Regions from separate parts of the Kribbella sp. NPDC058693 genome, predicted to be linked through region 2. Evidence: riboswitches for the same ligand, from Rfam matches in the RefSeq annotation. Region 2 holds a riboswitch; the other holds the start of a gene.
The links. Region 2 has a riboswitch for glycine ahead of ACFWUU_RS18070 (L-serine ammonia-lyase). Riboswitches for the same ligand answer to the same signal wherever they lie in the genome.

Region 1: another riboswitch for glycine. It lies ahead of gcvP (aminomethyl-transferring glycine dehydrogenase); the one in region 2 lies ahead of ACFWUU_RS18070 (L-serine ammonia-lyase).

What each region holds. Positions count from the first base shown of each region.
Region 1 covers NZ_JBHXSQ010000002.1:1,658,249-1,670,263, forward strand. The annotation lists gene ACFWUU_RS17525 (pyridoxal phosphate-dependent decarboxylase family protein) at 1-612, opposite strand, end outside; gene ACFWUU_RS17530 (hypothetical protein) at 696-2,987, opposite strand; tRNA gene ACFWUU_RS17535 (tRNA-Tyr) at 3,020-3,091, opposite strand; gene ACFWUU_RS17540 (serine hydrolase domain-containing protein) at 3,106-4,404, opposite strand; gene gcvP (aminomethyl-transferring glycine dehydrogenase) at 4,404-7,235, opposite strand; glycine riboswitch at 7,306-7,395, opposite strand; gene ACFWUU_RS17550 (dihydrodipicolinate synthase family protein) at 7,411-8,304, opposite strand; gene ACFWUU_RS17555 (MerR family transcriptional regulator) at 8,320-8,826, opposite strand; gene ACFWUU_RS17560 (bifunctional nuclease family protein) at 9,147-9,638, opposite strand; gene ACFWUU_RS17565 (MerR family transcriptional regulator) at 9,686-10,399, opposite strand; gene ACFWUU_RS17570 (FHA domain-containing protein) at 10,386-10,922, opposite strand; gene gcvH (glycine cleavage system protein GcvH) at 11,050-11,433, opposite strand; gene ACFWUU_RS17580 (DUF881 domain-containing protein) at 11,464-12,015, opposite strand, start outside.
Region 2 covers NZ_JBHXSQ010000003.1:48,316-60,330, reverse strand. The annotation lists gene ACFWUU_RS18110 (ROK family transcriptional regulator) at 1-147, shown strand, start outside; gene ACFWUU_RS18105 (alpha/beta fold hydrolase) at 140-904, opposite strand; gene ACFWUU_RS18100 (DUF998 domain-containing protein) at 901-1,557, opposite strand; gene lysX (bifunctional lysylphosphatidylglycerol synthetase/lysine--tRNA ligase LysX) at 1,667-5,023, shown strand; gene ACFWUU_RS18090 (hypothetical protein) at 5,171-5,983, shown strand; gene ACFWUU_RS18085 (hypothetical protein) at 5,980-6,588, opposite strand; gene ACFWUU_RS18080 (helix-turn-helix transcriptional regulator) at 6,720-7,550, opposite strand; gene ACFWUU_RS18075 (SDR family NAD(P)-dependent oxidoreductase) at 7,653-8,345, shown strand; gene ACFWUU_RS18070 (L-serine ammonia-lyase) at 8,349-9,722, opposite strand; glycine riboswitch at 9,803-9,910, opposite strand; gene ACFWUU_RS18065 (alpha/beta fold hydrolase) at 10,052-11,461, shown strand; gene ACFWUU_RS18060 (hypothetical protein) at 11,466-11,693, opposite strand; gene ACFWUU_RS18055 (aminopeptidase P family protein) at 11,885-12,015, opposite strand, start outside.

The DNA of each region.
Region 1 (12,015 bases), on a different contig from region 2:
GAGGGCGGCGCAGGCTCGCTGGACGGAGAAGTGCGCCAGCTCGGAGCAGAAGACGACCGGCTGGACCAGTCCGCCGAGACCGTTCCGCCGTACGTCGACTCCCGCGGCGGCGCCCGCACTGTCACGGGCGATCAGGACCGCAAGCAGGTTAGAGATCGAGCCACCGGGCGTCAGTACGCCGTCCGCCTCCGGCCCGAAGCCGGCCAGCCCCGCGAGCGCCTTCACGACCCACTGCTCGATCGCGAGCGTTGCCGGACCCGAGTCGTACGTGTCCATCGAGGCGTTCGAGGCCGACGCCAGCGCGTCCGCGTCGACCGCGACCTGCAGCACCGGCGGCTGCAGGTGCGCGGCCGCGTGGGGGTGGCTCAGGTCGATGCCGTTCTCGTCCAGCAGGCCCGCGATCAGGTCGAGCGCGGCCGACTCCCCCACGCCGGTCGACGGAATCCGCGGCTCACCCAGCACCTCGGACGCCCGGCGCAGTACCGCACCCGGCGAACCGTGCGGCAACGGTCCACGCTCCCGATCCGCCACCGTCGACGCCAGCGGCCAACGGTCGGTGAACGGATCGCGGACGGGTGTTGGCAGCGCGGTCAGACGCGCGGGCTGCGACATCCAGATCTCCCGGGAAGTTGTCGAGTAAGGCAACCCTTACTAAGGCAGGCCTAACTTTTGCCCGCCTCACCGACCGTGTCAACTCAACCACCCGAAGCGTGAACATCCTCACGAACCGCCGGCGCCAGCCAGTGCGGTCCGGCACTCCACCCGAGCAGCCGGCGCCCGCCACCAGCCGTCCGGCCCTCTGCATCGAAACGCTCCCCCGCGACCACCTGCTGCAACCCGGCAACAGCCGGCGCCAACCGCGGCCCCGCCCGCTCGTCCAGCCGCGCCAGCACCTCACCTTGCGCGGCCTGCGAGCAGAAGCTGAGGAAGAAGATCGCCTGCCGCCAGGCGTACGCCGTGTTCTTGACGCCCGTCAATGTCATCGGCTGAGTCTGCCGCTGCACCGCCCACGCAAAGGCACGGTCAGCCAGCTCCGGAGCGACCTCCCGCAGCCAGTCGGTCAGCTCCAGCCCGTCGACCAGCACGGCCAGGTTGTGCGTGGTCAGGATCTGGCTCTGCTCCAGCACGGTCCCGTTCTGAGCGACGTGCCCGCGGCCGCCGTTCGATGCCTCGCGCGACCGTTGGCGGCAGACCTCCGCGAAGTCGTCCGCGGTCGCCTTCCCCCAGCGCTTGTACCGACGTTGCTCCACGGCCGGCCAGGACGCCGGCAGGTCGTAGTACCGCGCGTACAGCGACCCGAACATCACCCGACTCGCGACGGTCGCCGCACTCCGCCACTTCTCGGTGAACGTCCCCATGAAAATGTCGGCCGCGACCTCCTCGACCAGCGGCAGCTTCAGGTCCGCCTGCGAGGCCAGCGCGCCGAACTCCCGGACCAGCGGATTCGGCAGGATCGTCTGCGGGAAGGCCGTGAATGCCAGAACCGTCGTCTCACGCAGCGACTGTGCCGCGGCTCGCGTCGCCTGAGCACGCCGATCCCGGTACGGCGCCACCGCCGCGATCCACGGCAGCTCGTCGAATCGCACCTGGTGCTCGAGGTTGAGCAGCAGTAGGCTCCGCCGACACCGAAAGGCCGCATAGCTCTGCGCGTACGCCGCGGCGAGCGACGGGTCCTCGATGTTCGCGGCGAGCAACTGCGACGTGACCTGCGGCAGCACTCGCGCGAGCACCTCACCCGAGCTGATCACCCCGCGATCCACCAACTCGCCGATCGGAGCCTCGAGCGCCCGCGCCGCCTTCGCGAGCAGATGCGCCGGGATGGCTGAGCCGGCCGCCGCCGGAATCTCGTCGGCAGTCACCTCACCGTCGATCGCGTCGAGCGTCGGCAGCCCACCGTCAGCCGGAAACCGATCCAGCCGGCAGCTCAGGACGTGCGCCAGCGTCGCGTACGTCGGCCGCGCGGCGACCGCGCTCTGCGTCGTCCGCAAGGCCGCACGAGCCTCGGACCCGGGCGCGCCGTGGGCCTGGATCGTGTTGGCCAGCGAGCGACGGATCCAGCCGACCTCACGACCTGTCATTGCCGAGCTGTCGGACGGACAACGTTCGAGCGCCGCCTGCAGACGGGCGAAATTGCCCCTCGGTTGCCGATGGACCTCAGCAGCGGCACGGAACTCGTCCAGCCACTGAGCACGCCGTTCCGCCCAGTCGTCCGGCCAGACCCGGCACGGCCACCCGCCGACGACCGCGCCGTCGGCGTCCAGCTCCGGCAGCTCGTCGTCGACCGTGTCGCACCACAGCGCCACCAGGCGGTCGTACAGCGGGTTCCAGACCCGCAGAGTCTCCAGCATGGCAGCGATCTGCGGCCGTACCGTTGCCTGCCGCAACGTACTGCGTACCTCGGACACCGGCTGCAGCCGCACCACCGCACCGGACGGCGTCGACGACGGGCTGAAGGTCGGCGTGAACCGGAGCCGATGCATCAGCGGACGCAGCTCGGACGTCAGATCCAGCGCCGCGGCGTACTGCTTCCGCTCGAGCAGCCAGGCGATGATCAGCAGTGCCGACTCCTCCGGCACATCGATCCGGTAGTTGCCGCTCCGCAGGGCCTGCCCAAGTGAGGCGAGCCCTTCGTCGCTGAGGAACCACAGGTTGAGCCGCTCCCGGTCGTTGTCCCCGGGTGCGTCGGAGGGCACCCACGCGAGCTCGTCCTCCCGCAGCGGCGCCTCCGCCAGATACCGCCCGGTCGCGAACCCGCCGTGCGCCACCTCGAGCGTGACCCAGGCGGGCGTGTCCGCGACCGGAGTCCGCGAGCCGACCGTGAGCCGGCCGGAGGCCATGCCGTCGAGAACGTTGCGCCAGGCATCGACCCGGGCGGCTGCGCGCCGTCGTACCGCGAGATCGTCGGAGGTCAGAGCGCGCTCGAGAGCCTGTTCCAGCCGGGCCATCGCATACCCCGCCGAAGCCGTCGCCCGCTGCTCCTCCGCCATCGGATCCCCGTTCCCTGCCTAGCCGTGCAGAGACATGGAGGCAGGACTCGAACCTGCGCCCTCCCGGTCTACAGCCGGGCGATCTACCCCTGATCTACTCCATGCAATGCGTCACAGCCTAACTGCCGTACGGCGTTCTCGTCAGGACAAATGTGGCGATGTCGAGGTGCGAGATGGAGTCACCGTCACGAACGACGCGCAGTTTTTCGCCTGCCAGGTAGCCGTCCCGGCCCTGGTAGACGTCCGGTCCCAGCGGGGAAAGACGCGTGGTCAGACCACCGCTGAGCTGCAGAATGCCCGCGGAGACGGAGATCGTGAGCGGCGTGTTGCCCCAGTACCAATGGCCGAGCAGATCGGTGCCTTGGGCAAGCGTCGGCTCAGGGACCCACTCCTGCGCGATCGGCGGTTCGTACGCCGCCAGGATCCGGACCAGGTCAGGCGCCAGCGAGGCAACCCGCCCGTACGTCGCATTACCGAGCGTCACGGCCCCGATCCGGCGTACCCGGTCGACGAACAGCCCGGCGAGGAACCCGGGCATCGAGCCGGTGTGACCGATCAGCAGATGCGGATCGTCCGCGATCAGCCGCAGCCCCAGCCCGTACGACGCCGTCAGCCCCTCCCGCGGATCCGACGCGACCGGAGCCGCCATCTCCTCGACCGACTCCCGGCTCAGCACCTCGGGCACCGGATCGATCCAGAACGACGCGTACCGGGCCAGATCCTCGATCGTGCTCCACAGCTGCCCGGCCGGCGCCATCGCGCCCGAGTCGTACGCCGGCTCCGGCACGAGCTGCCCGCTGAACGGATGCACCGAGAACCCCTCGGCCGCGGGCGTCGACGGGAAGTACGTCGTACGCCGCATCTCCAGCGGATCGAGAATGCGCTCCTGCGCCAACTCGATCCACGACGATCCGCGCAACCGCGCCACGATCTCACCGAGCAGGGCGTACCCGAGGTTCGAGTAGTGATGCCGACGATCCGCCGGACCGGCCGCCTGCGACTCGTCCATCGCCGCCGTCAGCTCGTCGAACGAGACGCCCGGATTCCGTTCCCACCAAGGGCCTTCGGGCTCGGCGTTCATCCCGCCGCTGTGCGCGAGCAGATGCCGGATCGTCCGGTCCCCGAACGCGATCCCGGGCAGATGCTTGCCCACGGCATCGTTCAGCGACAGCAGCCCGTCGTCGCGGCACTGCAGCACCAGGACCGCCGTGAGCGTCTTGGTGATCGACCCGATCCGGTACTGCACGTCCGGCCCCGGCGCCGCCTCGCCCGCCGTCGCGAACCGCCCGCGCGCGCCGGTCCACACCAGCGCACCATCCCGGAGCACGCCGCCGTTCACCGACGGCAACTTTCCCTCGCTCTGAGCCGCCGCGATCTCGGCGTACAGAGCAGCGGCGGTGTCAGAACGCAAAGACATTACTCGAAGGCCTCCGGTGCCGGGCAGGAGCAGATCAGGTTGCGGTCGCCGTACGCGCCGTCGATGCGGCGGACCGGCGGCCAGTACTTCGAGGCGCGGTCCACCGAGCGCGGGAACGCGGCCTCCTCGCGAGTGTAGGCGTGCTCCCACTTGTCGTTGATCACCGACTCGGCGGTGTGCGGCGCGTTCACCAGCGGGTTGTCCGCGGCCGGCCACTCCCCCGCCGCGACCCGGTCGATCTCGTGCCGGATCGCGATCATGGCGTCGCAGAAGCGGTCCAGCTCGTCCAGGTCCTCGGACTCGGTCGGCTCGACCATCAGCGTGCCCGCGACCGGGAACGACATCGTCGGCGCGTGGAACCCGTAGTCGATCAGCCGCTTCGCGACGTCATCGACGCTGATCCCGGTCTCCTTGGTCATCGGCCGCAGGTCCAGGATGCACTCGTGCGCGACCAGGCCGCTCTCACCCGTGTACAGCACGGGGAACGCGCCCTCGAGTCGCTTCGCCACGTAGTTGGCGCTCAGTACGGCGGTCTTCGTCGCGGCAGTCAGCCCCTCGGCGCCCATCATCCGGATGTACGCCCACGAGATCGCCAGCACGCCCGCGGACCCGAACGGCGCCGCACTGATCGGGCCGACACCGGACTCGGGACCGGCCTGGTCCAGCAGCGGGTGGTTCGGCAGGTACGGCGCGAGGTGCGCGGCGACGCCGACCGGGCCGACACCCGGACCGCCGCCACCGTGCGGGATGCAGAAGGTCTTGTGCAGGTTCAGGTGGCTGACGTCGCCGCCGAACTCGCCCGGCTTCGCCAGCCCGAGCAGGGCGTTCAGGTTCGCGCCGTCGACGTACACCTGGCCGCCGTGGTCGTGGACGATCTGGCAGACCTCGCGCACGCTCTCCTCGTACACGCCGTGGGTCGACGGGTACGTGATCATGATCGCGGCGAGCTTGTCAGCGTGCTCGGAAGCCTTCGCCCGCAGGTCGTCCAGGTCGATCGTGCCGTCGTCGTTGCCTTTGACAACGACAACCTTCATACCGGCCATCACCGCGGAGGCGGCGTTGGTGCCGTGCGCCGACGCCGGGATCAGGCAGACGTTGCGGTCCTCGTTGCCCTGGGCCCGGTGGTATCCGCGGATCGCGAGCAGACCGGCGAGCTCACCCTGCGAGCCGGCGTTCGGCTGGATCGAGACCTTCGCGTAGCCGGTGACCTCGGCCAGCCAGCGCTCGAGCTGACCGATCAGCTTCACGTACCCGGCCGCGTCCTCGATCGGCGCGAACGGGTGCACGTCGGCGAACTCCGGCCAGGTGACCGGCTCCATCTCGGTGGTCGCGTTCAGCTTCATCGTGCAGGAGCCCAGCGGGATCATCCCGCGGTCCAGCGCGTAGTCCTTGTCGGACAGCTTGCGTAGGTACCGCAGCATCGCCGTCTCGGACCGATGCGTGTTGAACACCGGGTGCGTCAAGTACTCCGTTGTCCGCGGTACTTCGATCGCGGCAGCGCTCAGCGTGTCGTCGTACTGCACGCCGAAGGACTGGCAGACGCGAGTGAGCGTGGCGACATCGGTCTTCTCGTCGCAGGAGATGCCGACGTGGTCCGCATCGACGAGCCGCAGCCAGATCCCGTTCTGCCGGGCGGCGTCGACCACGTCGGCTGCCTGACCCGGTACGCGGGCGAGCACGGTGTCGAAGAAGTCGTCGTGCACGACCTCGACCCCGCCGGCCCGCAGCGAGGCGGCCAGCTTGCCGGCGTAGTTGTGGACACGCTCCGCGATCGCCTTCAGACCGTCCGGCCCGTGGTAGACGGCGTACATCGAAGCGACGACGGCGAGCAGGACCTGCGCCGTACAGATGTTCGAGGTGGCCTTCTCGCGGCGGATGTGCTGCTCACGGGTCTGCAGCGCCAGCCGGTACGCCGGGGCGCCGTCGGCGTCGACCGATACGCCGACGAGGCGACCGGGCAACGACCGCTCGAGGCCGGAGCGCACGGACATGAAGCCGGCGTGCGGGCCGCCGTAGAACAGCGGTACGCCGAAGCGCTGCGAGGAACCGATCACGATGTCAGCGCCGGCCTCGCCCGGTGCGTCGAGCAGCGTCAGCGCGAGCAGGTCGGAGGCCACGGCAACCAACGTGTCGCGCTCGTGGGCCGCCTCGATCAGCGGCTTGAGGTCGCGGACGGCGCCGTTGGAGCCCGGGTACTGCACCAGGAGACCGAAGAAGTCGCCCTCGGGCAGGCCCTCGGTGGTGTCGGCGACGACGACCTCGATGCCGAGCGCCTCGGCCCGGGTCTGTACGACGGCGACGGTCTGGGCGAAGCAGTCGGCGTCGACCAGGAAGCGGTCGGACTTGCTCTTCTTGTTGGAGCGGTGGGCCAGTGTCATCGCCTCGGCGGCCGCGGTGCCCTCGTCGAGCAGCGACGCGTTCGCGGTCGGCAGACCGGTCAGGTCGGAGACGACGGTCTGGAAGTTCAGCAGCGCCTCGAGGCGGCCCTGGGAGATCTCCGGCTGGTACGGCGTGTAGGCGGTGTACCAGGCCGGGTTCTCGACCAGTCGTCGCACGATCACGGACGGCGTGAAGGTGCCGTAATACCCCTGGCCGATCATCGAGGTCGCGACGTTGTTGCGGGCCGCGAGCTGGCGGAGCTCGGTCAGCGCGTCGACCTCGGACGCCGGCTCAGGCAGCCGGAGCGGCTCGGCCGAGCGGATCGAGTCCGGTACGGCGGCATCGACGAGCGCGTCGACGTCGGCGTACCCGAGCAGTTCCACCATGCGTGCGACCTCGTCGGGGCGTGGCCCGATGTGGCGGTCGGCGAAGATTGCGGAGAGTTCGGTCATCAGAGGCTCCGTTGCTGACAATGCTTCCGGTCGCCTCCCCCTCTGTCACACGAACGTGCTTCAGAGTCGCCTGAGGCACTCGGTCCATGGGCCTGAGAGGTTCCGGGGAGGAATTGCCCCTTCGGCGCCCGATGACACGGGTCTCTCCCGAGTGCTGTTTACGGCTGAGTCGAGGCTACCAGGAATCCTGGAACAGTTCGGGCAGCAGTCGCCGGGCGGCCGGCTTCGCGGCCTCGACCTGCTCCGCGGTCGCCGACTGCATCGGCCAGCGGACCCGGGTGCCGACGTCGGCCCAGTCCCCGACCGCGGCCAGGAACTTGTCCAGCGCCGGGTTCGACAGCCCGATCTTCTGCAGCGGCGCGACATGGCCTGCAAAGAACTCCGCGATCCGCCGCTCGACGTCCAGATCACGAGCAGTCCGTACGGCGCCGTCGGGCGACAGCGCGGCGACGTTCGAGTAGCTCCCGTGCGCACCGAGTAACGACATACTCGCCAGGAAGTGCCCGGGCACGAAGATCGCCAGTCCGGACTTGGACGCCTCGTCGAACCAGGCTTTGTCACCGCCCGCGGTCTTCAACCCGATCAGAGTCGGCACTGCCTCGGCCAGTTCACGCAACTGCTGGGGTCCGACAGCGGTCTTCGCGTGCGGCGGGTTGTAGAAGACCAGCGGCACATCCCCCGCCACCTCGGCCACCCGCCGGAAGAAGCTCAGCAACTCAGCGTCGTTGAGCGGCAGCCAGTCCGGGGCGATCACCTGGATCGCGCCAGGTGCGAGCTTCGCCGCCCGTTCGGCGCGGGAGAGCTGGACCTGGGCCGACGGATGACTGGCACCGATCTGGAACGGTTTACCTGCCGCCGCAAGGATCGCGTTGATCTGGTCGAACTCGTCCTCGGTCAGCGTCTGGAACTCGCCCGCCGTGCCGTGGGCATACAGGCCGTCGACCGCGCTCGTGCTGAGTGCTTCTGCTTCAAGCTCCAGCCGAGTGAAGTCGAGCGAGTCGTCGGCGTTCAGCGGCAGCAACAACGTCGCCCACACACCACGGAGCGAGTCGGCAGTGAGTGGGCGCACGAAGGTAAAGCTATGTCAGCCCGTCATCCGGGCGCGACGGCGGGCTGCCAGCTCATCGCCGGCGTGGCCGTCGGAGTCGCCTTCGTCGTGGCCGTCGGCACGCTCCGTGGGCAGCTCGGACAGCGAACCCTCGACCTCGCGCCACACGCCGCCGAGCGCGATACCGAACACGCCCTGGCCGCCGGCCAGCAGGTCGATCACCTCGTCGGGCGAGGAGCACATGTACACCGACGCGCCGTCGCTCATCAGCGTGATCTGGGTCAGGTCGTCGAACCCGCGCTTGCTCAGGTGCGCGATCGCGGTCCGGATCTGCTGCAGCGAGATGCCGGCGTCGAGCAGCCGCTTGATCACCTTCAGCAACAGAACGTCACGGAAGCCGTACAACCGCTGCGTCCCGGAGCCGGTCGCCGGGCGAACCGACGGGGAAACCAGACCCGTGCGCGCCCAGTAGTCGAGCTGACGGTAGGTGATCCCGGCCGCGGCGCAGGCCGTCGGGCCGCGGAACCCGACATCCTCCGGCATCGGTCGCAGGTCGTCGTCGAACAGCAGACCCTGGACGCCGGCGGTGGCCGTAGCAGCTGCCACAGCCTCGGCGTGCGCGTCGGACGTCGACTGCGCCGTCAGATCCGTGTCGCCGGTGCGTGTCACGCCTGAGCCTCCCTGGATACCGACTGGAACGAGCCATCTCCGTGGAGTGACAGCACCCCACGACTCCTTCACGGTAAGCCGCCGCCCCAACCGGGTCAACGACAACCGCACCGAGCCGGGAGCGTGTCGCGACCGCCGTACGAATCGTTACCAAGCCGATCTTGTACCACCCGGGGCCAAACCGACGGGTGGGGCTAACTCTTGTCGAAGTCCTCCGGGGTCACCTGGTCGAGGAACTCCCGGAACCGCTCGACCTCCTCTTCCTCCACCACTTCGTCGTCTTCCGTCTCACTCTCCGGGACCGGGATGCCGGCCTCGGCCAGGATCTCCTCCGCGCAGAACACCGGGGTGCCGGTACGCAGCGCGAGCGCGATCGAGTCCGACGGCCGGGCGGAGATCTCGGTCTTGTCGTCGAAGACCAGGATCGCCTCGAACACGCCGTCGTTCAGGTTCACGATCCGGACCTGGCTGAGCGTGTGCCCGAGCACCCGGATGGTCTCGGCGAACAGATCGTGGGTCAGCGGCCGGGGCGGCTCCATGCCCTGCTGGGCGAACGCGATCGCACTGGCCTCGGCGGCCCCGATCCAGATCGGCAGGTACCGCTCTCCGCCGACCTCTTTCAGCAGCACGATCGGCTGACTCGAGGGCATCTCAACCCGGACTCCGACCACGTCGACTTCGCGCACCCCTTCAGCCTACTCCGCAGGGAAGCCCCTAGGTGCCCGGCCGGTTGTTACGGACGCGGCAGGCGGGACCGGACCAGTGCGGTGTGCAACCGAACCGTGAGCGCGGCCAGCTCCCCGGTCTGTTCGGTACGGCGGGGACCGGTGACCTGCTCGATCAGCCCCACCTCCCGATCGGCCGCCGTACGGAACGCGCGCAGGTGCCGGGGCTCGAGCCCGTACCCGGCCAGCTCCGCGGCGACCTGGGCGATCACGATCGCGTCGCCCGCGTAGTGGTTGCCGCTGGCCACCACCAGCCCGTGGCTCTCCAGCTCGCCGAGCAACTCGGCGGAGACGCCAGCGGCGGCCTGCAGCTCGGCCCGGGTCAGCCGCAGCTCGGTGCCCGAGGCACCGAAATCGTCCGCGACCGGCTGACCGGGGGTCTGCGGCAACGAGCTCGGCGCGACCGGCGGCCCCGCGGCGGCGGGTCGCAGGCCGCGGTCGATCGCGCCGAGATGTTCCTTGATGACCTTCAGCGGCAGGTACTGGTCGCGTTGCGCGGTCAGCACGTACCGCAGCCGCTCGACGTCGGCGGCACTGAACTTGCGGTACCCCGACGCCGTACGGGCAGGCGTCACCAGTCCCTCGGCCTCGAGGAACCGGATCTTGGAGATCGTGACGTCGGCGAACTCGGCCTGCAGCAGCTGCAGCACCTGGCCGATGCCGCGACCGTCCGCCGGCCCGCCGGCCGTGGAATCAGCGGCGCTCGGATCAGGCCTGGCCACTGGCGTAGTACACCAGCCGGTACTTGCCGATCTGAACCTCGTCACCGTTGTTCAGCTGGACCTCGTCGATCCGGTCGCGGTTGACGTACGTGCCGTTCAGGCTGCCGACGTCGCGGACCTTCACGCCGTACCCGTCGCGGCGGAACTCCGCGTGCCGGCGGGACACGGTCACGTCGTCGAGGAAGATGTCGCTGTCCGGGTGGCGTCCCGCGGTGACGACGTCGACGTCGAGCAGGAACCGGCTGCCCGCGTTCGGGCCGCGCTGGACGATCAGCAGAGCCGACCCGGCCGGCAGCGCGCCGACAGCGGCCTCGTCGTCGGCGGACAGCGGCTCACCGGTCTGCTCCGGCTCCGGCTCCGCGCCGATCGGAGTCAGCATCGCGGTGTCGGTGACGCCCGGCGTCGGCTGAGGGGTCGCCGGTGCTGCCGCCGGGCGGTCCGCGCCAGGCAGCATCGCTCCGCACTGCGAGCAGAACCGGCTGCCCTCGGAGTTCTCGTGCCCGCACTGGTTGCAGAACGGCATGCTGTGATCCTCCCGATCGCCGGGTGTCCGGCGACGTTTTCGATAGACCCCGTATGAACAGTGTGACGTGCTGGAACAAGATGAGAGGGCCTCAACCCTCGACCAGCGGTTGAGGCCCCAAAACCTATCAGCTCTGGTCGAGCTGTCCCTGATAGGCATCGGCGTCCATCAGCGCGGCGACCTCGGCCGCGTCCTCGACCTCGATGTCGAGCAGCCAGCCCTCGCCGTACGGATCGCTGTTCACCAGGTCCGGCTGGTCGGCGAGCGCCTCGTTCACGGCGGTCACGGTGCCGTTCACCGGAGCGAACAGATCGCTCACGCTCTTGGTCGACTCCAGCTCCCCACAGGCGTCGCCGGCCCGCACCGTGCTGCCGACCTCGGGCAGCTGCACGTACACGATGTCGCCGAGCTGGTCCTGCGCGAAGTCGGTGATGCCGACCCGCACCGGTCCGTCGCTACCGGCCTTCAGCCACTCGTGCTCGGCCGTGTACTTCAGGTCTTCGGGGTACACCTTCGTTCCTCTTTCACTCAAGGAGAACAGCTACTTGGTCGGGCTGGGCGCCGGGCGAGCGTAACGAGGCTCCTCCGGCGCGTGCAAGGCGGCGATCGGGACGGTCGTCAGCTCGTTCACCTCCGCCGTTCCACCCACCTGCGGACCGGTCACCTCGCTGACCAGACCGCCGGGGAAGTTGGCCGCCTCGGCCAGGTTGTGCGACTCCCCGATCGCCTCGATCACGTACGGCGAGTTGACCTTCTGACCGTCGATCCGGATCCCCGGCGGGTCGTCCACGAAGTCGGTGCTGGCGACCACCCGGACCGACCCGTTGATCTGGATCGCCTCGGCACCGGCATCGCGCAACTCCTCGATCGCGTCCAGCAGGTTGCTCGAGGTCATCTTGCCCTGCGGGTCGTTCAGCGTGATCCGGACACCGGGACCTGTCGCGGGCAGCGTACCGGCCAGGATGCCGAGGGTGCGGACCTGGGCCTCCGCCTGCTCGCGCGCCGTCTGTGCCTTGTCGGCGCTGGAGGACAGCGAGTTCTTCCGCTCCTCCAGGTCGGCGATCTCGCTCTCCAGCCGGCGGGTGTTCTGGCC
Region 2 (12,015 bases):
CAGCTGCGGCTGCTCACGCTCAACCACCCGAAGCTGGAGCTGTCCGCCCTGGCTGAGGACGCTGTGGTCACCGGTGCGATGCGCATGGCGCTGGACGAGGTGTGGCAGCGCAAGCTCCCCACCCCCGCCATGACCAGCACTACCTAGGCCGGGGCGACCGCAGTACGGCGGCGGCGATTGCGTCTGGGCGGTCGAGGTGGACCAGGTGGGCGGAGTCGGGTAGCACCTCGACTGTGCCGCCGAGCTTGTCGGCCAGGCGGCGTTGGCCCGCCAGCCAGCGGGTGGCGGTGAAGCGGGAGCTGCCGCCGGTGGCGACCAGCACTGTGGTCGGAGCGAGTGCGCCGACCGGTCCGGCGACCAGCTTCTGTACCTCGGCGGCCAGCTCCCAGCTGCCCGCGAGCTCGTCCCAGAACAGCAGCCACGACGTGTCCGCGCCGTACCTGCTCCTTGCCGTTGCCTTCGACAACAGGTCGTGGTTCGCCATGCTGCCGACGCGGACGCTCAGCCGGCGCATTCCCGTACCGATGACGCTCGGAAGTCCGATCCGCCCGAGGAACCGCGCCACCGCACGCACTGCTCGATCACCACGCGTACCCGGGTAGAACACGCGCCACCCGGTCTCCGAGGTCAGGCTGGTGTCGACCAGCACCAACCTGGTCACCTCCAGCGGCCGGGTCAGCGCCCACCGCAGTACGGCGAGCCCTCCGATCGAATGCCCGACCAGTCCGATCTCCGCGTCCGGCGGTACGTCGGCAGCCGCGCGCAGCGCATCCACGTCCGACGTGATCGGCGTACGCCACGGGTCGATCACGCGGACATCCTCGTCCGGCAACAGCTCGACGACCCGGGCGAACTCCTCCGGAGTCTCGGCCAGGCCGGGCACAACGATCCAGATCACGGTCATCGAGAGAAAGCTTGCCTCAGACCTGGTAGCAAAGTCCCCAACATTAAGCAGAACAGCACGGTAGAGGCGCGTTGCAGGATGCCCGGTGCGGCCACCTCCTGGCCACTCAGCGTCTCGTAAGCGACCACCGACCCCAGCCAGACCTGAGTGACCAGCACTCCACCAGCGAGTACGGCGACCAGTCGGCTCAACCACCTGCGTGCCCGCCGCAGGAGCAAGATCGCGAAGACAGCCATGGCGATCGTCCCTACGCCTGCGATCGTCGACGTCGCCTCGTGCAGCACCAACGCCGCACCGGCCTGGCCGTTCACCTCGTCCGCACGGCAGGCAGCGCCGGCCGACGGGGCGCAGTCCATCGGCGAGAACGAGTCGAACATCGTCCCGACGGCGAAGACCGCAGTACTGATCAGCAACCCGGCCAGCTCACGACTCCGGCGGGCGAGCACGACCGCGAGCAGTGTCAGGACGCTGCTGGACAGGTCCATCGCCCGTGCGTACGGACTGGTTGCCTGGTCGCGTGCGCCGAGCTCACTCAGGAAGGACCTGTGGACGTCCAGCGGGAAGCCGGCCGCCGCCTCCAGCAGCAGGCTGCAGTACAGCACGGCGGCAGCCGCCAGCAGGTTGCGGACCAGGCGGTACGGGACGGCGTCCATGCTCGTCAGCGTGGCATGACAACCAAAGTATTGGCTGTGGCGTCAGGGGTAGGGTCGAGGTAGTGCTAGGTCGACCGAAGTCTCAGCGAACTAATGGGATGATCGGCTGGTGCGGTCGGAACAAGCAGTAGTCATACCGGTGTGGCAGCACCGAGCCGCGGTCTGGGTAGGCCGCGTCGTCGTGCTCGCCTCGGTGTGGTCGTTCGTTGCCATTCCGCTGCACATCGGAGCGCCGATCCTCGTCAAGCACGTGGACATGGCCTTTGACTTCGTCGGCATCCCGGCCGGTCACACGATCTTCTCCGCCGTCTACCTCGCGGTCGTCGGCAGCGCATTGCTGCGCGGTAAGCGAGCCGCGCTGCTCTGGGTGCTGTGGGTCTTCGAGGCGCTGTGGCTCCTCGGCCTGACCGCCTACATCGCCTTCAGCACGGTCCGGCTGAGCAGCCCCGGGGGCAGCGAGTGGCTGTCCGACCTCGACCGCACCACGGTGCAGGATCTCGAGTGGGCGGTCGTCCAATGGGTCGTCGTGGCCGCGCTGATCGTGCTGTTGTGGAAGATCCGCGGCGCTTTCCCGGCCCGCCTCGCTCCCGGCACGCGCCGGCTCGCGGTCGGCGCGCTGGTCTTCGGCATGCTGATCTCGATCGCGGTCAGCATCACGCTGACCCAGATCTTCCCGCGGACGTTGAGCGGTCAGCGGCAGAAGATCGGCTGGGCGATCGTCGCCGCCCTCGGCCAGTCCCGTAGCAAGCTGGGCGGTCACGAGGGACACGGCTGGGTCGGGCTGACCGTCGGCGCGATCTCCGCGGCCTCGCTGGTGATCGCGTTCTGGATCTTCCTCCGCTCGGTCCAACGCGTCCGGTACCTGACCCAGCCCGAGGAACTCGAGGTACGGCGGCTCCTGCTGCTACACGGCGAACGGGACTCCCTCGGGTACTTCGCCACCCGCCGCGACAAGGCGGTCGTGTTCTCCCCGGACAACAACGCCGCGATCGCCTATCGAGTCGTCAACGGCGTCAGCCTGGCCAGCGGTGATCCACTGGGCGATCCGGTCGCCTGGCCGGCCGCGATCCAGCGCTGGCTCGTCGAAGCGCGCACGTACGGCTGGTCCCCCGCAGTCCTGTCCGCGAGCGAGGAAGCGGCCCAGGCGTACGTCGATGCCGGCCTGCGCGCGTTGTCGATGGGCGACGAGGCGATCATCGACGTCGCGGACTTCACGCTCGAAGGCCGGACGATGCGCCCGGTGCGGCAGGCGGTGACGCGCGTACAGCGGGCCGGGTACCACGCGGAGGTTGTGCGGCACGGGGACCTGTCGCCGGAGACGTTGGCGCAGTACGTGCATCTGGCCGAGCGGTGGCGGGGCGCGCGGACCGAGCGTGGGTTCTCGATGGCGCTCGGGCGGCTCGGCGATCCGGCCGACGCACGCTGTGTGATGGTCATCGCGCGCGATGCGGACGGCGTCGTACGCGGGCTGTTGTCGTTCGTCCCGTGGGGCGTGCGAGGTGTGTCGCTGGACCTGATGCGGCGCGACCCGGAGTCGGCGAACGGGTTGATGGAGTTCATGGTCACCTCGCTGATCGAGGCGTCCGGCGATCTCGGCATCCACCGGATCTCGCTGAATTTCGCGATGTTCCGCGAGATCTTCAGCGACGCCGAGCGGGTCGGCGCCGGTCCGGTACTGCGTCTGACCAACGCGCTGCTCACCGCGGCCTCGCGCTTCTGGCAGCTGGAGAGTCTGTACCAGTCGAACGAGAAGTACCTGCCGCGCTGGTCGCCGCGGCTGATGTGCTACTCGCGCGGTGCGTCGCTAGCCCAGGTCGTGCTGGCGGCCGGTACGGCGGAGGGCTTCCTGCCGGCGCCGCGGCCGTGGACCCGCGTCGACACTGTCGAGACGGCTGAGCGGCACGCGATCATGGCGGCAGACGGGCGCGCGTTCGCGTCCGCCGTACGCGGGCAGGAAGAGGAACTGCTGCGACCGGCCCTGCCGGAGCGCAAGCTGACCGAGCAGGAGCAGATCCGGCGGGCCAAGCTGACCGAGCTCGTTGCCGCGGGCATCGATCCGTACCCGGTGAGCGTGCCGCGGACCGAGACGCTCGAGCGGGTCCGGGAGCTGTACCCGAACCTGCCGCCGGATCACCACACCGACCATCTGGTGTCGGTGACCGGCCGGGTGATGCGGATGCGGAACCACGGCGGGCTGTCGTTCGCGCAGTTGCAGGACGGGTTGACGCAGCTGCAGGTGATGTTCACGGCCGAGGCGTGCGGCGACGTACCGCTGGAGCAGTGGCGGCGACTTGTCGACATCGGCGACCACGTCAGCGTGACCGGCGAGGTGGTGACGAGCCGGCGCGGCGAGCTGTCGATCGCGGCGACGTCGTGGGTGATGGCGGCGAAGTGCCTGCATCCGTTGCCGGACAAGCGGAAGGGGTTCACCGACCCCGAGGCGCGGGTGCGGCAGCGGCACATCGACCTGGTGATGAACCCGGACTCGCTGCGGATGATGCAGCAGCGCAGTGCCGCCGTACGGGCGATGCGCAACGGTTTCGAGACGCGCGGGTTCATCGAGGTCGAGACGCCGATGCTGCAGGCGGTGCACGGCGGCGCGAACGCGCGGCCGTTCGTCACGCATATCAACGCCTACGACACCGAACTGTTTCTGCGGATCGCGCCGGAGCTGTTCCTGAAGCGGCTCAGCGTCGGCGGGATGGGCAAGATCTTCGAGCTGAACCGGAACTTCCGCAACGAGGGCGCGGACGCGACCCACAACCCGGAGTTCACCTCGGTCGAGGCCTATCAGCCGTACGCCGACTACCACGTGATGCGCGAGCTGACCCGTGAGCTGCTGATCGAGGCCGCGACCGCGGTCTTCGGCAAGCCTGTGGTACGCCGGGCCGACGGCGAGATCGACATCTCCGGCGAGTGGCCGGTCGTCACGGTCCACGACGCCGTCGGCCAAGCGGCCGGGACGGAGATCGATCCGAACACCCCGGTCGAGCGGCTGCGGGAGATCTGCGCGGAGCACGGCCTACACACGACGTTCGAGATGTCGGCCGGTGAGCTGGTGCTGGAGTTGTACGACGAGCTCGTCGAGCCGAACACCACGTTCCCGACGTTCTACACCGACTTCCCGCTGGAGACCTCGCCGCTGACCCGCAACCACCGCTCCGATCCGCGGCTCGCCGAACGCTGGGACCTGGTTGCCTTCGGCGCCGAGATCGGTACGGCGTACTCCGAACTGGTCGACCCGGTCGAGCAACGCCGGCGCCTGACCGAGCAGTCATTGAAGGCCGCCGCGGGCGATCCCGAGGCGATGTCGCTGGACGAGGACTTCCTGTCCGCGCTCGAGTACGCGATGCCGCCGACCGGAGGACTGGGCATCGGCGTCGACCGGGTGATGATGATGCTGACGGGTCAGAACATTCGAAGCACGCTAGCGTTTCCGTTCGTCAGGCCCAGCGTTAGGGACTGACGGGTACTCTTGCTGCTTCAGGGGTGAGGACCTGGGGGGTAGGGGATGAGGCGCTGGGCTGCGCTCTGTGTCGGGGTGTGCTTGCTGGCGGGTTGTGGCGGTAAGGCGGGTCCTTCGCCGACCGCACCATCCGTCGCGAGCAGTGCTGTGCCTGCGCCGGCGTCATCCGTTCCGACAGCGGGGCCGCTCGGCTCGGCGGCGTACCAGGCCGAACTGACCCGGATCGACCAAGTGCTGGCCGGCCCGGCGTCGCGGCTGACCCGGGTCCGCACGGCCGAGGGGCTCAGCGACGCCATGAACACACTGGCTGACTCACTCAACACGATCTCGGTGCGACTGGCTGCGATCACCGTGACTTCGCGGCTGACCGCCGTACACGGGCTGTTGCAGGTGCGGATCGGTGTGGCGGCCACGCAACTGACGGGCCTGTCGGCGGAGACCGAGGACGACGCGCGGTGCGGCGGAGTCGCGTACACGTCACAGAAGGTGCAGCGCCAACTGCGCACCGACCTGAGTGCCGCGCTCGTCCAGCTACAACGCCTCAAGCTGACATTCGGCAAGACGCTGCCCGACCCTGGTCCTGCGCCCGTGCAAGTGCGCCCGGACAACGGCGACGTCCTTGTACGGCGCGGCCCGAACGGAACGGGACAGCTCAAGATCACCAACGGTACGGCGAAGGACGTCGCCGTCTCGATCGTCACCGACGGCAAACCGCCCGGCACCCCGCAGGTGATGGTGTACATCCAGGCGACCAAGACCGCCACCGTGAAGCAGATCGGCGGCGCCTACCACCTCTACTTCAAGAGCGGCACGGACTGGGACCCGGACAATCGCAAGTTCCGCGCCGACTGCGCCTTCAAGAAGTTCGACCAGACCTTCGGCAAGAACCAGGGCTGGCAGGTCAACCTCAAACCCATGCGCAACGGCAACGCCGACACTACCGAGGTCGAGGCGTACTAGAGCCCGAGCTTGTCCAGGAGAGAGCCGAGGAGGCCGCCCAGGCCGCCATCAGGGCGGTCGGGGTCGTCCGGGGTGGTGGGCGGTGCGGTCGGGGTGCTGCTGGTCGGGGGCGGCTCGGTGGGTGTCGAGGTGGTGGGGCGGCTACTGGGGGTGCTTGTCGGGCCGCCGGTCGGTGCAGTGGATGGCGCCGTGGGTGGGGCGGTCGGCGGCCGCTCGGTGACCGGTGCCGTCGGGCCGGTCGACTCGACGACCTGCGGGGTCGGAGTACCCGTGGTGATCAAGGGATAGCCCGTGGTGGTGAGACCGGTCGGCACCTGGATCTCGCCCGGCTTGGTTGCTGTCGGCAATGACGTCGGTACGGCGCTGGGCGTCGTACCGACCGTCGGCGAAGCGGTCCGCGGGATCGCCGGGAGGTTCTGTGTCGGCCGGCCGGGCTCCAGGCCGGCGACCGGGCTGGCCGGCTGCGGGCCGCCGCTGCGGTACCCGAGATACGCCAGCACGAGGCAGCCGAGCAGCAGTACGCCGGCGCCGGCGGCGGCCTGACGGCGTCGCCGCGGATTCTGCCAGGGCGGGCGGCGGGAAGCCGTGGCAGAGATCGGTCTCACAAGTCCGGGAGATTATCGGCCCAAGAGTCGATTCAAACAGCCCTTGGAAGAAATTGAACGAAAGAACTTCATATTCCAGTAATTCCGAACCGTCTACGCGACCGTAGGAATGCAGCGCGTTAGCTGATCGCTCAGGTCAACGCCTGCAGGCCGATCACCGACAACAGCCGGAGCTTCTCGGCGGCATCGGTGTTCGGCGCGGCGGTGTACACGACCATGCGCAGATCGTTGCCCGGGACGGCGAGCACATCGCAGTCGATCGTGAACGCTCCCACCTCGGGATGCCGGATGATCTTCCGCTCGGACCGGTGGAAGCCGACGACCGGCTCGTCCCACAGCCGCGCGAAGTCGTCGTGCCGGGCTCGGAGCTCGTCGATCAGCGCCCGGAGGTCGGTGTCGTGCGGGTACCGCGCGAGCGATGCGCGCAGATCCGTCACCATCGCGATCCGGAAGTCCCGCTGTTGCTCCGGCGTCTGTACGACGCGATCGCCCGGTGCCACGAAATGCCGGTAGATGATGTTGCGGTCCCGCCCGCGCCATTCGGACGGATCGCCGATCATCGCGGCGAACAACGGGTTCCAGGTGATGATCGTCCAGGCGGCATCGCACACGCACAGCGGCGCACCGTCGAGCTGATCCACGATCCGCTGCACACCCGGCGGGATGTACGCCGACAGCCGGCCGGGCGACGGCTCCACCTCGCCGGCCAGCACGAACAGATGGTTGCGCTCGGCATCGGACAACCGGAGCGCCCGGGCCAGCGCGGTCAGTACCTGCGCGGACGGCGAGTCCGACCGGCCCTGTTCGAGCCGGACGATGTAGTCGACCGACAGCCCGGCGAGCTGGGCCAGCTCCTCACGCCGCAGCCCCGGCGCGCGGCGGTTCCCACCGGCCGGCAGTCCGACCTGCTCCGGTGTCACCCGGTCGCGCCAGGCATGCAGCGTCCTGCCGAGCTCAGCCATGCCCCCAGTATTCCGCGCCCTGGCCGGAACAGCCTGGTACTGCCGTTCCCTAGGACATCGCGGGTACTACCTACCCGGTACCCGCGGCGGGAGGGTGGAGCCATGACCACGACACTCATCACCGGGGCAAACAGAGGCCTCGGATACGAAACGGCCCGGCAGTTGATCGCGGCCGGACACACTGTCTACCTCGGCGCCCGCGACCCCGAACGCGGCAAGCAGGCCGCGGCGGACCTCGGCGCGCAGTACCTGGAGTTGGACGTCACCAGCGACGAGTCCGTCGACGCGGCCGCGCAGCAGCTGGATTCACTCGACGTACTGATCAACAACGCCGGCATCCCAGGGCCGCGCAAGGAGATCCGGGACCTGACCGCCGACGACTTCCGTCTGGTCTTCGAGTTGAACGTGTACGGGCCGGTGCGGATGATCCGCCGGTTCCTGCCGTTGCTGGAGCGCAGCGACAACCCGGTGATCGTGAACGTCTCCAGCGGCCTCGGCTCGATCGCCACTGCCGTCGATCCGGACGTGATCAGCACGGTGCCCGTCTGGGTGCCGGCCCCGGCGTACGGCGCCTCGAAGGCAGCGCTCAACATGCTGACGGTGCAGTACGCACGACAGCTGCCGAACCTGCGGATCAACACCGTCGACCCGGGCTACACCGCGACGGACTTCAACGGCCACAGCGGTTACCAGACCGTCGAGGAGGGCGCGGAGATCATCGCCCGGCTCGCGCAGATCGACCAGTCCGGGCCGACCGCGGAGTACCTGAGCCTGCACGGGACCGTCCCGTGGTGATCCTCAGCACTCGATGACGTTGACGGCGAGGCCGCCGCGAGACGTCTCCTTGTACTTGACCTTCATGTCGGCACCGGTCTCCCGCATGGTCTTGATGACCTTGTCGAGCGTGACCACGTGGACGCCGTCGCCGTGCATCGCCATCCGGGCCGCGTTGATCGCCTTCACCGACGCCATCGCGTTCCGCTCGATGCACGGGATCTGCACCAGGCCGCCGACCGGGTCGCAGGTCAGGCCGAGGTTGTGCTCCATCGCGATCTCGGCGGCGTTCTCGACCTGTTGCGGCGTACCGCCCAGAACCTCGCACAGACCGGCGGCGGCCATCGAGCAGGCGGATCCGACCTCGCCCTGGCAACCGACCTCGGCACCGGAGATCGACGCGTTCTCCTTGTAGAGCACGCCGATCGCCCCGGCGGTCAGCAGGAACCGGACAACGCCGTCCTCGGTCGCGCCCGGCACGAACCCGCGGTAGTAGTGCAGTACGGCGGGAATGATGCCTGCGGCACCGTTCGTCGGCGCGGTGACGATCCGGCCGCCGGACGCGTTCTGCTCGTTCACCGCGAGCGCGAACAGGTTGACCCAGTCCATCACCTTGAGCGGATCCACCGACCACGGGTCGCCGCTGAGCTTGCGGTGCAGCGAGTGCGCCCGGCGCGGCACCTTCAGGCCGCCCGGCAGGATGCCCTCGGTCTCACAGCCTTCGCGCACGCAGTCCTGCATGACCTGCCAGATGTGCAGCAGCCCGGACCGGATCTCGTCCTCGGTCCGCCAGGCCAGCTCGTTCGCGAGCATCACTTCGCTGATCGACAACTGCGACTCACGGCACCGGTCGAGCAGCTCCGCGCCGGTGGTGAACGGGTACTTCAGCGGGGTGGTGTCCAGGACGATCCGGTCTCCCGCGGCGGCGTTCTCGTCGACGACGAATCCGCCGCCGACCGAGTAGTACGTGCGCTCCCGCAGTACTGCGCCTTGCGTATCGCGGGCGACGAAGGTCATCCCGTTCGGGTGGTACGGGAGGGCCTTGCGGCGGTGCATGATCAGGTCGGTGTTCTCGTCGAACGCGATCTCGTGCTCGCCGGCCAGCACGATCCGGCCGCGCTCGCGGATCGTCTCGACCCTGGCGTCGACCGAGTGCGTGACGACGGTCTCGGGGTCGGCGCCCTCCAGGCCGAGCAGGACGGCCTTGTTGCTGCCGTGACCGTGCCCGGTCGCGCCGAGCGAACCGAACAGCTCGGCATGGACGGTCGTGGTCGCAGCCAGCAGGCCGTCCGCGGCCAGGCCGAGTGCGAAGGTGCGGGCGGCGCGCATCGGTCCCACGGTGTGGGAGCTCGACGGGCCGATCCCGATACTGAACAGGTCGAAGACGCTGATCGCCATCGTGTGGAGGTTCCTTCCGGTCGCCGTTGACCGTTTGGTGTCCTCCCCGCTCTGTTGGACCCGACGTCCTCCAGAGATGCCTCGCCCGTGCGGTGAAGGTGCCTGAGAGATTCTTGGGGAGAGTTGCTCCTACGGCGCCCGGGTCCAGAGTTTGTCGACCTGGCCCGGGACTCTCCCGCACGGGTTCATGCGGCTGTTGAGTTCACTGACGCTGTGGACGGTACGGCGGTCGCCCGGGCGTCGTCAATCCGGCCCCTGAATCCGTGACCAGGGTCGCGCGGGGCTCGTCCCTGATGCCGTCAGCAAGCGATTGCCGAAGGATCGTCGGTATGAAGTTCACACGACGCGCCCTGGCCGGCGCCGTAGTATTCGCGGTCGCCGCGGCCGGGCTGACGACGACCGCCTCCGCCAGTCCCAGCCGCGTGCGCTGGGCCGATTGCAAACCAGAAGGGCACGACGATCCCGCCCTGGTGAAGGGCTCGCAATGCGCGACGCTCCGACTGCCCGTCGATTGGCGGAACCCGGGCGGACCGACGTTCGACCTCGCCATCGCCCGACGTACTGCGAAGGGCGCGCGGGTCGGGGTGCTCGTGTTCGGGCCGGGTGGACCGGGCGACTCCGGGGTCGACCGGATCAAGACCGGGATGACGCGGTTCAGCGCGAACCTGCAGGACCGCTTCGACATCGTCAGCTTCGACCCGCGCGGTGTGGACCGCAGCAACCCGGTGCAGTGCTCGGCCGCGCTGCTCGCCAAGCAGCCGTCGCCAATCATCAGCAGCAAGGCGGAGTTCACGGCGACGATCAACTACAACAAGCAACTCGCGACAGACTGCCGCGAGCACACCGGTCCGCTGTACGACCACATCGACACCTGGCAGACGGTGCGCGACGTCGACGCAGTACGCCGGGCGCTCGGCGAGTCCACGATCTCGTTCCACGGCAGCTCCTACGGGACGCTGCTCGGAGCGCAGTACGCCGAGACGTACCCGAACCGGGTGCGCGCGATGGTGGTGGAGAGCGTGATCGACCATGGCTCCCCGACGACGAAGAGCTTCCTCGACGTCCAGGCGGCCGCGGCGCAGGACTCGTTCGACGAGTTCGTGAAGTGGTGCTCGGCGGCGTCGTCCTGTGCACTGCACGGGCAGGACGTCCATGCGGTGTGGGCCGGACTGCTGGCTCGGTCGAGTGATCCGTTCAAGTTGAGCTTCCAGGTGTTTCGGATGCTCTACGACCCGGAGTGGTCCGCGCTGGCGCAGACGCTGAAGGACCTTGAAACGCCGTCAACTGCCGCCGTCCCGAGCGGGCTCGCGCAGTATCCGTTGGCGGTGTTCTGTCAGGACTGGAACCTTCCGGTGAAGGACTACCGCGAGTACGCCGCACACCTGCAGCGGCTGGCCCGGAACAACCAGGACATGCGCTACCCGGGTCAGCTGATGGCGGTGTCGATCTGTCTCGGTGCGCCGAAGGCCAACAACCCGCAGCACGTGCTGAACGTCCATGGGCTGAAGACGCCGGTGCTGCTCGCCAACGCGATCCATGACCCCGCTACGCCGTACCGCATGGCGCAGGACGTGCAGCGTCAGCTCGGCCGGTCCGGCGTGCTGCTCACGTACGAAGGCTGGGGACACGGGAGCTACAACTCGAGCCCGTGCATGCAAACGACGATCGACGACTACCTGATCGCGCGTGCGGTACCCAAGCGCGGCAGCAGCTGCGCCGCCGTACCACCGGTCGGCTGAAAGCTCAGACCGGTACGCCGGTCACTTCGAGGACGCGGTCGAGCTGGTCCCCGCGGACCAGCCGGCCCGTCATCAGCCGGAGCTCGCTGCAGGCCGTCTCCAGTGCCTGCGCCTGGGTCCGGCAGTTGTCGACGAACCAGAACGGATCGTCGGGCTGCGGATCGTCGGCGTCGTCGATGTCGGCGTACCAGTGCCGGCTGCCGTAGTGCACTACTCGCACCCGTAGATTCATGATGACTACTCCCCGTACCCAGGGATCCTGGGTCCCCCCGGGCCCAGTCGGGGCCGCCTCGGCCTGGCGCGTGGAACGCGGCCCCCCACTAGCCACGCGCCCGGCCGAGTTCGACCCTCCCCCGCTCTGTACATCGTGCTGGGCGGGAGAGTGTTACCGCTTGTGACGGTTAATTTTGAGCGATCGCTTGATTACTTCAGGTGTGACTTGGTCCACTGCTCCAGGCCGTCGGTGGTGATCGGCAGGTCCTCGGTCAGGATCTCGAGCCGGTCCGGGTGGACGACGACGTTGTCCTCGATCCGGATGCCGATGCCGCGCAGCT